Regions from separate parts of the Methylomonas sp. ZR1 genome, predicted to be linked through region 3. Evidence: riboswitches for the same ligand, from Rfam matches in the RefSeq annotation. Region 3 holds a riboswitch; each other region holds the start of a gene.
The links. A riboswitch is a leader RNA that binds a small molecule or an ion and turns the genes downstream of it on or off. The one in region 3 is predicted to bind cyclic di-GMP.
Positions count from the first base shown of each region.

Region 1: it holds a riboswitch for cyclic di-GMP, as region 3 does, so the genes downstream of both, DDY07_RS22915 (hypothetical protein) here and DDY07_RS03345 (hypothetical protein) in region 3, are expected to answer to the same signal.
Region 2: it holds a riboswitch for cyclic di-GMP, as region 3 does, so the genes downstream of both, DDY07_RS08150 (hypothetical protein) here and DDY07_RS03345 (hypothetical protein) in region 3, are expected to answer to the same signal.
Region 4: it holds a riboswitch for cyclic di-GMP, as region 3 does, so the genes downstream of both, DDY07_RS23980 (hypothetical protein) here and DDY07_RS03345 (hypothetical protein) in region 3, are expected to answer to the same signal.

Region 1 covers NZ_RCST01000001.1:4,999,741-5,002,810, forward strand. Annotated here, with positions in the region: gene DDY07_RS22910 (TonB-dependent receptor) at 1-1,237, shown strand, start outside; cyclic di-GMP riboswitch class I at 1,316-1,394, shown strand; gene DDY07_RS22915 (hypothetical protein) at 1,467-2,255, shown strand; gene DDY07_RS22920 (hypothetical protein) at 2,411-3,070, shown strand, end outside.
Region 2 covers NZ_RCST01000001.1:1,771,040-1,774,109, reverse strand. Annotated here, with positions in the region: gene DDY07_RS08155 (hypothetical protein) at 1-167, opposite strand, end outside; gene DDY07_RS08150 (hypothetical protein) at 365-1,114, opposite strand; cyclic di-GMP riboswitch class I at 1,541-1,615, opposite strand; gene DDY07_RS08145 (hypothetical protein) at 2,329-2,712, shown strand; partial or broken gene DDY07_RS08140 (XdhC family protein) at 2,901-3,070, shown strand, end outside.
Region 3 covers NZ_RCST01000001.1:729,073-732,142, forward strand. Annotated here, with positions in the region: gene gspL (type II secretion system protein GspL) at 1-518, shown strand, start outside; gene gspM (type II secretion system protein GspM) at 499-1,014, shown strand; cyclic di-GMP riboswitch class I at 1,715-1,793, shown strand; gene DDY07_RS03345 (hypothetical protein) at 1,833-2,624, shown strand; gene DDY07_RS03350 (hypothetical protein) at 2,725-3,070, shown strand, end outside.
Region 4 covers NZ_RCST01000001.1:128,561-131,630, forward strand. Annotated here, with positions in the region: gene DDY07_RS00590 (hypothetical protein) at 1-259, opposite strand, end outside; gene DDY07_RS23980 (hypothetical protein) at 359-1,471, opposite strand; cyclic di-GMP riboswitch class I at 1,571-1,655, opposite strand; gene DDY07_RS00600 (hypothetical protein) at 2,033-2,308, shown strand; gene DDY07_RS00605 (hypothetical protein) at 2,333-2,521, shown strand; gene DDY07_RS00610 (ATP-binding protein) at 2,576-3,070, shown strand, end outside.

The DNA of each region.
Region 1 (3,070 bases), 4.3 Mb from region 3:
CGGGAGCTGGCGCTTAAACCTGAAGGCGCGCTATGCGCAGGCTAAATTCGACGAGAAAATTCAGACCCTGTTCGGCAGCGATGGCCTGGTCGCGGATCGGCCCTTGCTGTCGGCATCGCGCTGGGCCCTGGTGAACGCCGAATTGTTTCAACAACAGCATGAACGCAGCGTATTGGGCAATTTACAGGGCAATTTCAAGTTGGGTCCTAGCGAAAACAATCTGTTGTTGGGCGCGGACTACAGCCGTTTGCAAGATGCCGGCTTTATCGAGGGCGATTTCGGCGCCTTAGGATTCGGCGTCGGTACGGTCGATCTGCGCGCACCGATATTTGACTCCCCTTATGCCGTACCCGGTCCGGGCCGGGAAAATCAGTTCATCGAAAACCTCACTTACGGCGCTTACCTGCAGTGGCAAAGCACGCTGTACCGGCGTTTGCATTGGCTGTCCGGTCTTAGGCTGGGCAAGGTGGGTATCGATTTTAATAACGCGCAAACCGGGGTAAATGTCACCACGGATACGCTGAAATGGTTGCCGCGCCTCGGCGGCGTGATCGACCTAAACGACGAGGTTTCCTGGTTTATTTCTTATAGCGAGGGCATGCGCGGCCAACCGTTTGTCAATTTCGTCGATACGCCGGCCCCGGAATTGTCGAATCATCTGGAAACCGGTCTGAAATTCAATTTTGCGAATCAATTCAGCGGCCAACTGGCGTTGTACCAAATCGAGCGCAGCCAGGTCGCGGTCACCGACAGCAGCGATTTCCTGCGGCGTTCGGTCGCCGCAGGGCAGCAACGCTCGCGCGGTATCGAAATGGATTTGCTCTGGCAACCGGTCGAGGGCTTCAGCGTGCTGGCAAACTATGCGCATACCGACGCCCGCTTCATGGACGACAAAGCCGGGGTGGCTGCCGGCAATCGCTTGGCTCAAGTTCCGGAAGATGCCGGGCGGCTCTGGGCGCATTACCGCTTTCAGCAAGATGAGTTGCAAGGTTTTAGCTTGGGCTTCGGCGTGTACGCCCGCGCCGGCGCTTATTTATCCAATAACAATCGCTTTAAAACCGCCGGCTACCACAGCTTCGACGCGGCGTTGGCTTACGAAACCGGGCGTTTCCAATGGGCGGCCACGGTCAAAAATCTCAGTGATGAGGATTATTTTCAGCCCTACGGCTATTTCGAGGGCCGGGTAGCGCCGGCAGCCGGCCGCGCCGGGTTTCTAAGTTTTTCAATCAAGTACTGATGCCGTCGTTAACTATTTGCCACAGGAGTTTTTCAGGAGCACCTCACTCAGGGATTTAGAGTGATGTCGTAAGGACCGCGACAAACATGCCACATCCGCCGCGAGACGGAGCCGGAAAGCCACGGGTCTTGGAGATTAAGACAGCCGGGTTACCTGCCAGTTTAAGACCCGAAATTCGGGTTGGCGATTTGCAGATTAACTTTAACCGTAATTTATTAAGGAATAAAAAATGACAATCTTGCACTACAACCGCACTCAATGGGTAAGCGCCGGCCTGCTCGCCTTCAGCGCATTGACCGCCGTTTTGGCGCCTGCTACAGCCAGCGCTGCACAAGTCAGCGGCGATGCCACCATTACCATCAACAATGCCGCTTTTGCGGCGGCATCGGTGAATGTCGGCAGTGGCTATCCGAATGGCTGGATTGTCGCGAAACATTGGGGTGCCAGCGACAATTTGCTGGGTATCACCGGCGCAACCACCGGCGGAACGACGCTATCGGCAACCGCCAACACAGCGATGTCGTTTGCGGTTAACGCCAACACCACGACCAACAGCTATCCGGCTGCCGGCCCCTATGGCCGTACCGAACAAGCCACGACGATGGACGCCGGCAATACCTCGGTCGGTCAAATCGGTCTGAGCGGCGCCTGGTTATTAACCAGCCAAGGCGGTAGCGGCATTTTGACGCCCTACGACTTTAGCCTGGTAAAAACCGGGAGCACCTGGAATATCAAAACCTACGATACCGGTTTTGGCTACCAAAATTTCTTGAAGCTGACCAACGTCTCCGAGTCGCTAAGCAGCAATGGCGAATTACTACTGAGCGGCGATTTGCAATGGACCGGTTTATGGGCCGGTTTGGTTGGCGCCAATACCAATGCCGTGGTCGGTACTTTTAGCCTGGCTCCCAGTACGGCGCCATCGGCGGTACCGGTACCGGCGGCGGTCTGGATGTTCGGCAGCGGGCTGCTGGGCTTGCTGGGTAAAAGTCGTAGAAAAGCCTCGGTCGCGGCTTAACGCGCAAAGTGGGCTTGGGGCGGTCGCCAAGATTCGCTCCGGGCAAGGACTTTCCAAAATAAATCCCTCTTCGTGCCCGCATGCCGCCTACTGCGGCCGCTTGTGTATTTAGGCAGGGAGAGGGCTTATTCTGACCATCCGCTGATAGGGATTTTATGAAGATCAACAAAAACTGTGGCTATCCCGCTTTGGTGGTACGGGCGATGCTAGCCATCGGTATGGGAATGGCCTCGGCAAGCGCCGACGCCGCGACATTGAATGCGCCATCCGGCGGTACGTTTACGATGAACCTGGACCGGAATGCGCTGGCACCTTATGCCGGGGGCTATTACTTGTCGACGTTTTGGAGTACGGCAACGTCCAATGCTGATAATCCGGCCAATACCGGCGACCATTTGCTTAGCCAACTCAATACCACCGAGATTTCCGGACTCAATCAGGTGTTCGAGTTGACGGCTATCGGTAGCGATCCCAGTCCGCAAGCCAGCCAGCGTTACGTCAAAGCCACATCAGCCGATTTTGCCATCGATACCGGCACGCTGGCCGGCGTGGCCGGGGCACAAGTGGGCATGACCGGCGTGCAGGGTTTTTATGCGCCGAACTGGCCGCCGACTGGAGCCGGCTTGGTCAACGGCGATTTTTCGCTGTTTTACGATGCCAACCGGCAAACTTTGGGCCGCACCGGTTGGTACCTGGCCAATAACATTTATTTCACGATGGCGGTGTACGACTTAAACAACCTGAGCCTGAGCTTTAGCAACCCCGGAAACTGGCAGTTGAGTGGCGATTTACTGATGTCGCCGGAAAACGCCGGC
Region 2 (3,070 bases), 1.0 Mb from region 3:
GCGAAGCCCAAATTGCTGGAATTAAAACTGGGGTTTGAGATGCTGGTGCCCAGCTCGAGAGTGTTATCGGCACCTGACCAAGCCGCCGCAGCAGGTTGAGCAACGGCAAGGGTTAGCGCGGCGGAGGATAGGGTGATTTTAAAAATAGTTTGTAAATCGATGTTCATTTTTGAGTGTCTCCAATATCTACCACATCGTTGTTTACGATTGTGGTAGATTTAAGTTGCTGTTTAATTTGGATTTGTCTGAGTATTTCGGGCCTGGCAGCCAAAAGATAGACATCTCCAAAGGATTTAGACATGCATTGCGAGGGGTGAGTCGACAGCTGATGTCGGCTGACCTTTTCGCTCTTGTTTGCCGGGGTTTACGCGGTGCGGCGTTTGCCGAATACACCGAATCCCATTAGTGCAGAACCGAATAACCAAACGGCCCCTGGCACCGGCACTGCGCTAACACCCTCGCCGGTTATGGTCAAAGGCAGGCTGGCTCCTGTGACGTAGTCAGTGGCGGTCAGGGTAATTTGATAGTCGAAATGATCTTGACCGGTGGCGCCCGTTATCGGGTTGACGCCGGTCGCACCGGTGATGGTGTCGCCCTTGTTGAAGCCCAGTACGGCTTCTTCGATGGTCAGAGAGTAATCGCCAAAAGCAATAATGTAATTGCCCACGTCCAATGCAGTAGCCAGATAGGAGTCTCGGCTCAACAAGCTGCCATCGGCCCATCCGCCGGTATTGCCGGGTATGGTGTAGGCTGGACTGTCGTCACCGCTGACGATTTCGGTAGTCAGTGAGACTGTGTCCTGAAAAATGCGGAATTGGCTATCTGCCAGTGTTAGTTCGCCGTCGCCGTTTATATCGACATACGCGCCGGGATGCGCGCCCCAGCCCGCTGCGTAGCCTTCATTCGCCAGGACATCGATTATCACATTGGCAGCCGATGACAAGGAGAACGAATAGAAATCGATTGTGGTACCGGCGCCGTGAACCGGGTCGACGGTTTTATAGATGGTGCCGTTTACGGTCTCGGCTTGTACATTGCCGAGGCCTAAAAGTGAAATAGCAAGTGTTGCAGCCACCTTTTTCAAGGCAGGCGCATGTTTCGTGTTAACAGACATATTTCAATTCCTTTCATAGTAAGACGAAGATTTTTACCGGTAGGTTTTACCGGCGACATTCAATGTTTCGCAATTCCCTTTGCGAGTCGTTGCCTAGCGCACTTACGCCGGATGCCGCGATGCCAGGCTCTTACTTTCCGGTCCTTTGTGTACGGTAAGTGCTGGGCCGATGGCTTCCCGCGCAATTTGAACAGCCTTAAAACCGCTATGTATTTCAATATTCCTGAATTGATCACGCTACGCTATGGTTGCGAGAGAGACCGTCCAAAGAGTTTTAAATACCGGGCTTGCTTGCGTAGTGAGTTAAACAACGGGTTTAGCTAATCAGGTGATACAACAAACTATTCCTGACCAGTGAGCGAGCGCTATGGGTAGTTGTCGGTGTATGAATCTCGACCGGCTAGACCCTTCTCTTACCCGCTCATAAGAGGCAGCTCGACTATCTGAATCAGATCCGCAGCTTTCCGGCCCCGCCTTGCGACGAGTGTGGCGACTTGGTGGCTGCGCCCAGGAGGGTGCAGCACTATTTGTAATGCAAAACGTGCGCCAAAATATATTTAAGCGTGGATTTGTAGTGCTTTTCTATGGCTATGTTCATATAAAACAATGGGATAAGCTGTTTTATTTGATAGGGTGGAGTAGTAATAAGTGTGGCGGTTTTCTGGGGTTTTAGATGGCTATAACGCTATGCAGGGTGTGTTATTTCGCGTATTTTGGGTTATATCCCTTATTTTATTTAAGAGATTTTGGGTGGCAGCTTTGAGTTTGCGCCGTAAGGGTAAAAGTCATAAGTTCGGGTAGTGATATACCAAGCTGGCTGCTTAAAAATCAGGGTGCTGGAACGAAGGTTGGGAACGAATTCCGAAATAAAAATCCAACGTTCTCATGCGTATCATGACTTCGTCGGCAATCGACGACCAGCCTCGCCGGAGCTTTAGTCATCTGCCAATTGCTGACGAAAATCACTCTGTCCCAGAAAAGGTTGATTCCTCTAATCGCCTTTGCCATCAGGTGGAAAAGGCATTTTTTGCATTTAAGGCGATGGCATGGCATAGCTACTGGTTAAGCTAAAAACACCGCTTGGTTCTTGCCAGCCTTGTAGTTACGCGGTATTGCGCTTTGGGCGGCTGTGTTATGACGACACTATCCAATATTTCCAACACAAAATTTTCAAACTTAAATTAAGATGCCCGACACTTTCACCGAGGATAGATATGAATAAAACCGATGCCATTTTGAACAAGGGTCAGAAGCTCTATGAAGACGATGCCTACATTTTGTTGTGGACGAAATTTTTTGGCCTGAGCCTGCTGGCGCTGACCTCTTACTATGTCTACGATAAACAAAAGCAACGGCTGATCAAGCTCATGAGCAGAGAAAAAACCTATCTGATGAGCATCAGTTACTACCTAACCCACGATTATGGTTTTACCCCGACAATGGTGCTGGAAGGTATCAGTTTATTTAAGGATATTTCGGTGGCAATTGCCGATAGAGGCTGCGAGATCTGGAAGACCTTCTTTGCGGAAACCGCCAAAGATAAAGCCAGGACGTATGCGGTCCGGGGCATCCGCAAGGATAAAAAAGCCAAGGCTTGAGTTTCCACACCTTATGCATTTTGTGCTTGGAGGCCGTCAATAAGTCGCGGACAAAACCCTGGTCAGTTTTTAACTGCTCGAGCGGCAATCTCTTTATAGGAATAGTCAGTGCAGGAATCATCCACTAAAAAACGCACGCCAATTTTTGGCAACAAACCTTTGGCTCGACCTACCAAAAGGCCACCGCGCGCATGTTGATTACCCAAACCGGCGAGTTGGTCGGTTTGCTGGGTCCGGTGCATCGCAAGCAGCGGCTGCTGCACAGCTTGGGCGACAACGCGGCACTGATAGTCGAACGGGTATTCCGCCCGTTCGGTTTGGACATCGGCGCGCAAACTCCGGAAGAAATTGCCTTGTC
Region 3 (3,070 bases):
AGCTGAATTTGTTGAGCGGTGCCTATGCTGTCAGCAGCCGAAAGGTAGACCGCTGGCAACAGTGGCTGCCGGCGGCCATTATTCTGGCGGTGGCCTTGGCGGTGCAGAGCTACGCCTTATTGCACACCTACTGGCAACAGCAAGCCGAGCTGAGCGAGTTGGAAGCAAAAACCCAAGCGCTGTTCAAACAAAGCTTTCCCGAAGTGAAACGTATCGTTAATGTCAAAGCCCAAGCCGAGCAACAACTGGCGCTGCTCAGAAAACAACACGATTCCGTCGGTAGCGGTTTCATGCGCTTGCTTTACCGGTCCGGCTTGGTATTGAAAGACACGCCCGCCGTGCACCTGAAAAAGCTCAATTTCCTGAACGGCGGTTTGCAGTTGCATGTGGTTGCCGATGACATCGGCCAGCTGGAGCAATTCAAACAACAACTGCAAAGCAGCATGCTGGTGAAACTTCAATCCGCCGATAGCGGCGCAAACGGCGTGGAGGCGCAACTTGAGATTCGCGAAAAATGACTTAACCCAGCGTTTTGCTGAACTATCACCCAGAGAGCGAGTGCTGGGGCTGGGCGGTTTATTGGTCGTACTGGTGTATGGCGCATACCTGCTGTTTTACCAACCGATGGCGGAGCAGAGCCGCTTGCTGACGCTAAAAATCCAGGCGCAACAGCAAATCTATAGCTATTTACAACAAGTCGGCAACGAAGCGGCGGCTTTGCGGCAACAAGCCGCGGTTGATACGCCGGCAGTGGATGGCGGTAATCAATCGCCGCTGGCGTTAGTCGATTTCAGCAGCCAACAGCTGGATATAAAACCGGCGATCAAACATCTGTCACCGGAAGGCGAGGACAAAGTCAGCGTCTGGCTGGAAAATCTGGCCTTCGACCGACTGATGTCATGGCTGACAATTTTGGAAACCAAACACCGCTTGCAAGTGCTGCAAATCGATGTGGAAAAACCGGCCGATGCGGACGGTATCGTTAACGCCAAAGTCTTGTTGGGCGTTGTTTAGCCCGCCTTCATATTAGCCTGGCCTTTAACGTCCGTCGCTCCCGCGCAGGCGGGAGCCCAGTGTTCCCAATCGATTGGTGAAGCGGTCGCAAGGCGTTTGCTTGTCGGGGAATGCCGTGTTCAGCGCACGCAGAGTTCGAAGCTTGCCATCCATGGCACCGGACGCCCTTAACCCGGCGGCATGACGGACTTTTTGGATTTAACTAACTTGCTCAATAGCCAGCAAGGCCCTTGCCGTCGAGAGCTAGCGGCCACTAATACCTAGGCTACACCGAAAATAGCTTTATTTGATTCCCGCATCCCAAGCTTCTCCCGGAGGGAGAAGGGGTTTCTTCCTTAACTGAATCGCACTGATGCGACCCCCGCAAATAGAATCTTAGATTTCATCGCTCCCTCCCGCGCCCAGTCATCAGCTGAATTTTCGTGTTAGCAGCGGGCTTTGTAATACAGATGTATTACATGTCACGTTAATTTAACAATGCTGTAACCGAAACGCCGCTATTGCTCTGGAATAATTCGCGCCAAGTTGAGGGGTTGAGGAACGGCCGTTCAGCAAAGATTCGGGAGCAACTAGGGAACACGGACGGCACGAACAAGGAGCGGCGAAGGAAGAGGATAGGGAGGAGGCTAGGCGGAACATGGTCGCGGGGGCAACAAAGCGGCGCTGTCAGGATGTTAGATGGTGTCGAGTGCAATCTAAAGCGTGTAAAAGCCAAACTCGTTGTGAAGCGGGGACGGAAAGTCACGGGTCTTGCAGGTCAAGACGGCTGGGCTGTCACCTTATGTCATTAATCGAAATTTAAACATGAGGTTTTAAAAATGAAATTGTCTAAAAAATTGTTGGCAGTTGCAGTATTGGCAGCGGCCGCTTCAGGCGCCGCGGAAGCGCGTATCCAAGCTATCGGCGATGCAACAGCAGACGGTAGTGAGTTTTTGTTTAACCTGGTTAACTACACAGCACAAAACTCTTACACGCTGGATTTGGGCATCACTGTTGAACAATTTTTGGCTAACCCCAGCCAACCATTGTCATTCACACTGAGCGACAACAACTTCCAATCGTTCGCTGCTGCTTACACTGCCGGCAACAACGTTACTTGGGGTGTTTCGGGTGGACATGGATTACTGAACGACCCTTCAGATACTGCTAAGTATGGTTTCTATACAACTTCAGTAGTTCCTGCACCTGCTGCTTTCGATACCAACGCAGCAGACATTAGCAACAGCATGAGTAAATGGAATGATTTGGTCAGCTATATCCAAACTCAAGATGCTAATGCCAACAACCTGAGCACCTTCAAAACAGTCGGCCAACAAGGCTACACTGCTGTTTACGGTAATGATTTGCAAACCGCATTGCCATTTACCGGGCAAGGCCAATTGGGCACCGCTTTGGCCTTTGTTCATGAAAAAGTCAATGATAGCGACTTCGACACTGGCGAATTAGTCACTTTTCCAGGTACATGGAATTTTGCAATCAACGGCAATGTCGGTTCATTGACCTACACCGCTGCACCTGCTGCTGTGCCGCTGCCAGCCGCAGTTTGGATGTTCGGCGCCGGTCTGATGGGTGTACTGCGCGCCACTCGCCGTAAATCGCTGGCGGTTTAATCCCGCAAACGTCTTGAGCCGGCCGGATTCTGTTTCGCTGGTTCCCTCTTCAAGAACGGGTCGGCTCACACTCTAAATTCAATCAATTGAGAGATATACAATGAAAAAGCAATTATTGTCTGCTGCTATCGCAGTGGCTTCTCTGGCAGGTTTCTCGCAAGGTGCATCCGCACATGCGCCTAGCGTTACGCCGGATATCGAAATCTTCATGTCCGGCGCTAGCGCGCAAGACAAAGCCCTGGCTGCCTTGTTTGTGAACTTGTGCGACGCCGGTACTTTGGATGTATTTAAAGACAACGGTACAGCGGGTTCCGAAGGTAAAAACCATAGTGCTTATTTCTGCACACTGAACTCTACTAACGTACCCGGCCTGACCGTCAACGGTTCTGCGGCAACCACGGCTAAAGTCCTGTTCCACAAACGTTCTGCCGGCGGTTCTGCGCAAG
Region 4 (3,070 bases), 600 kb from region 3:
TGCCTATGCCGTGGCCGCTGGCGGTTTGCGAGTTGGCAACGCCGCCGTCATTGTGGATCATCGCTACCCAGGTGGCGGGCAAATTGCCAATATAGCCTGGATCGCCGGCAGACCATGGGCCTGCGGCAGAACCGTCCGGTAAGGGATCTCCGGAAGCTAAATTGTAGGTTACGTGAGCGCTAGCCATGCCGCTGATCGACATTAACGCGCCCATGGCGCCGGCTAATGCTAGTTTCTTAAAGGTTAAGTTTGCAGTCATTTTGGATCTCTATCGAATCAAATATATGAGTGTAAGCCTGTTGTTAAACAGTGCTTGGTGAGGAGATTACCGTTGTTTGGCGGCAATCCCGCTGGGTAATTAAGCCGCTAGTGCTTGTTTGCGGCGGCCGAAACCGATCAAGCCGGCCATCGCGCTGCCGAACAGCCAGACTGCGCCTGGAACAGGCACTGCCGAAGTGGTAACCAGTACGTCGTAGGTTACGCCATCGAGCGCGCCGCCACCGTGCGCGCCTACAACCAAGGTATAAAAGCCATTGGTGTGCAACCCGGGTGTGCCTGTGGCATTCCACTCGGCTTGGTCGAACACAAACGAGTAGAACAAGGTGTCGGAAGTGCTGCTCATGCTGGCTGTCCAGATAGCTTCGCCCAAGCTTGAGCCTTGCAGGCCCGTTTCGCCGATTGTGGCAGCCGCGTTACGGTCAGATGTGGAACTGCTGTCCACATTGCGATACAGGGCCACGTCCAATAAGCCGTTAAATTGGCTGTAATCGGCGTCGTTTTTCACGGTAATGGTGGTTTTGATATTGCCCGCGCTGGCGCAGTTAGCGCTTGCTGTGTTTGCGCCGCAGCTAATATGAATCAAGCCATAGTCCAGTCCCAGGCCGGTTGATGCCGAATTGCCTGCTACCGCTAAGTAAGGATGGTCGCCATCAGCCGGTAGGTCGGCCATGATGGTGCCCCAGGTGGCGGCGTTGGTGCCGCCGTTTTTGTCCGAGTAAGCTTTCCACAAGCTACCGATAGTGTTGGTGCCGAAGCTAGGGTTTGAGCTAATAAGGTTTGCTGTCAGTGCGCCATCGTTGTCTGTAGCGCTGGAGCCGGTATGTAATTCGCGTTTGGTGAAACCTGTAGCTGTTGTATGCTGACCTGAATACCACATATAGGGCAGGTTGCCTGCTACTTCTGTGGCTGTCTCAGCCGCGGTACCTGTGCCCGGAATTAAGGTGTTCGCGTTTAAGTCGCCGACTGTATAAACGTTGGTACCGTTGGCGACTCTATTGGTGCCGTTGGAGTTTGCAGATACACCGTCTGTACCGTTGATGCTGTTGGCGATGCCGAAGCCGATGGCGGAGTTACCGGAGGCTACTGTGCCCGCGCCGGTCAGGTTGTAGTAAGAGTGCGCGAATGCTTGACTGGAAACAGCCGCCAGGCCAGTTGTCAAAATAGCTGCTATAGCCGTTTTATGAAAGATCATGATCGTCCTCTTTGTTATTGGAATTAAAGGTAACAGCGAAACTGACAAAACTTGACCAACAGCAGCGAGCCAAACTTTGCCCTCGCCCATGGCGCGCATGGGGGCAATCCGGCCTTCTTTAAATCGTTTTTTAAGAACCGTGATTTTCCGGCCCCGCCTCACGACGGGTGTGGCAAAGCTTGCTTTCAGAGATTTGCTCATTCCGCCAGCGGCAGACATGGCAGGGATAGAGACCTACTAACCGCTTTTCGGAAAGCAAACCACGAAGCAAGTACACTAGTTAAAGCGAATAGTGGGCCAACTTAATAAAATATATAAATATCATTGTATTGCTGCTTATTTTGCCTGGGATGGCATGAGTGAGCTGCGGGCGAAATTCAGCGAAATAGCTCATACGCTTATTTTAAATAACACAGTTCAATTGCTGGGAAATAATCCCCGCTTGGTGGTGAAGTTTGTTTTGGTGGATTTGATTAGGAATTTCTTTCTTTTCTAGTCGTTTATTGTTAGGTTGTTGCGCCGCTCATTGGGTTGGCACGAGATTTTTCAGTGGAGAGATGTATGCAAAAAACCGATAAAACCCCGCTGTGGGTGTTCCTGGCCCTGTCCAGTATAGAAACCCGCAAAGGCGCGTTACTGTTGATCTGGAGTAGTATTGTTTTTACTCTTTACTGTGTGCCTTGGCCGCTCTATTTCGATGGCAATGGCTGGGTTGCCAAATTATTTTTGATCGACGATTGGGAATGGTTTGCGATGATGCTGCCTATGACGTTTTGGTACTGGCTGAGCATGAGATGGGTGGATAAAAACGGCGGCTGGCGTTTGGCTGGTGCGTGATATGCCGCACTATTTTTTGGAGGCATGATTCGTCAGATCGTGACGCTTGTTCCTAAAAGATTAGCTCGTAGATTATCTTTCGATCTTGTAAGCGGCGAGCTTGATTCCGTATTTGCTCTGGCACCTAGTGGTTGGAGTGAAGGTTGCTATCAAAAATCGATTGAATACTTAGGTGGCCGCCATCCAGGTTTGATCGGCTTTCCACCTTGGTAAGCAAGCGCCGGTAGTATCTAGCGGCGATGCTTTCTTCAATTTAGTGTTGTTTCTATGCTTTCACACATTCTGCCTAAAGCCGAAATATCCATTCGCGAAAACCTGCGGTGGTTATACATTCTTAGAAATTTGATGCTGTTTGCCGTTACGGTGGCGGTGTTTATTGCGGTGAACGGCCTGGGTATTAATTTGCCTCAAAACCAGCTGTGGCTGGCGATTTTTGCGATTTCCATACTCAATCTGTACACCTGGCTGCGGCTGAGAACCCCGGAAGAAGTTACCGAGCACGAGATTTTTTCGCAAATATGCATGGATGTACTGGCGTTGGCCTATTTACTTTATTTGACCGGCGGCGCGTCAAACCCGATCATTTGGGTGTTTCTGCTGCCTTTGATTGTAACTGCCATCATGCTGCCGCAGGCTTATGCCTGGAATATGGTGATCATTACCTCCTGCGTGTATACGGTGCTGATTGCCTACAACGTACCCTTGCCGGCAGTCGAGCCGCACATGGCCCATCCGGCGATGACGGAGATGACGCCGGAAATG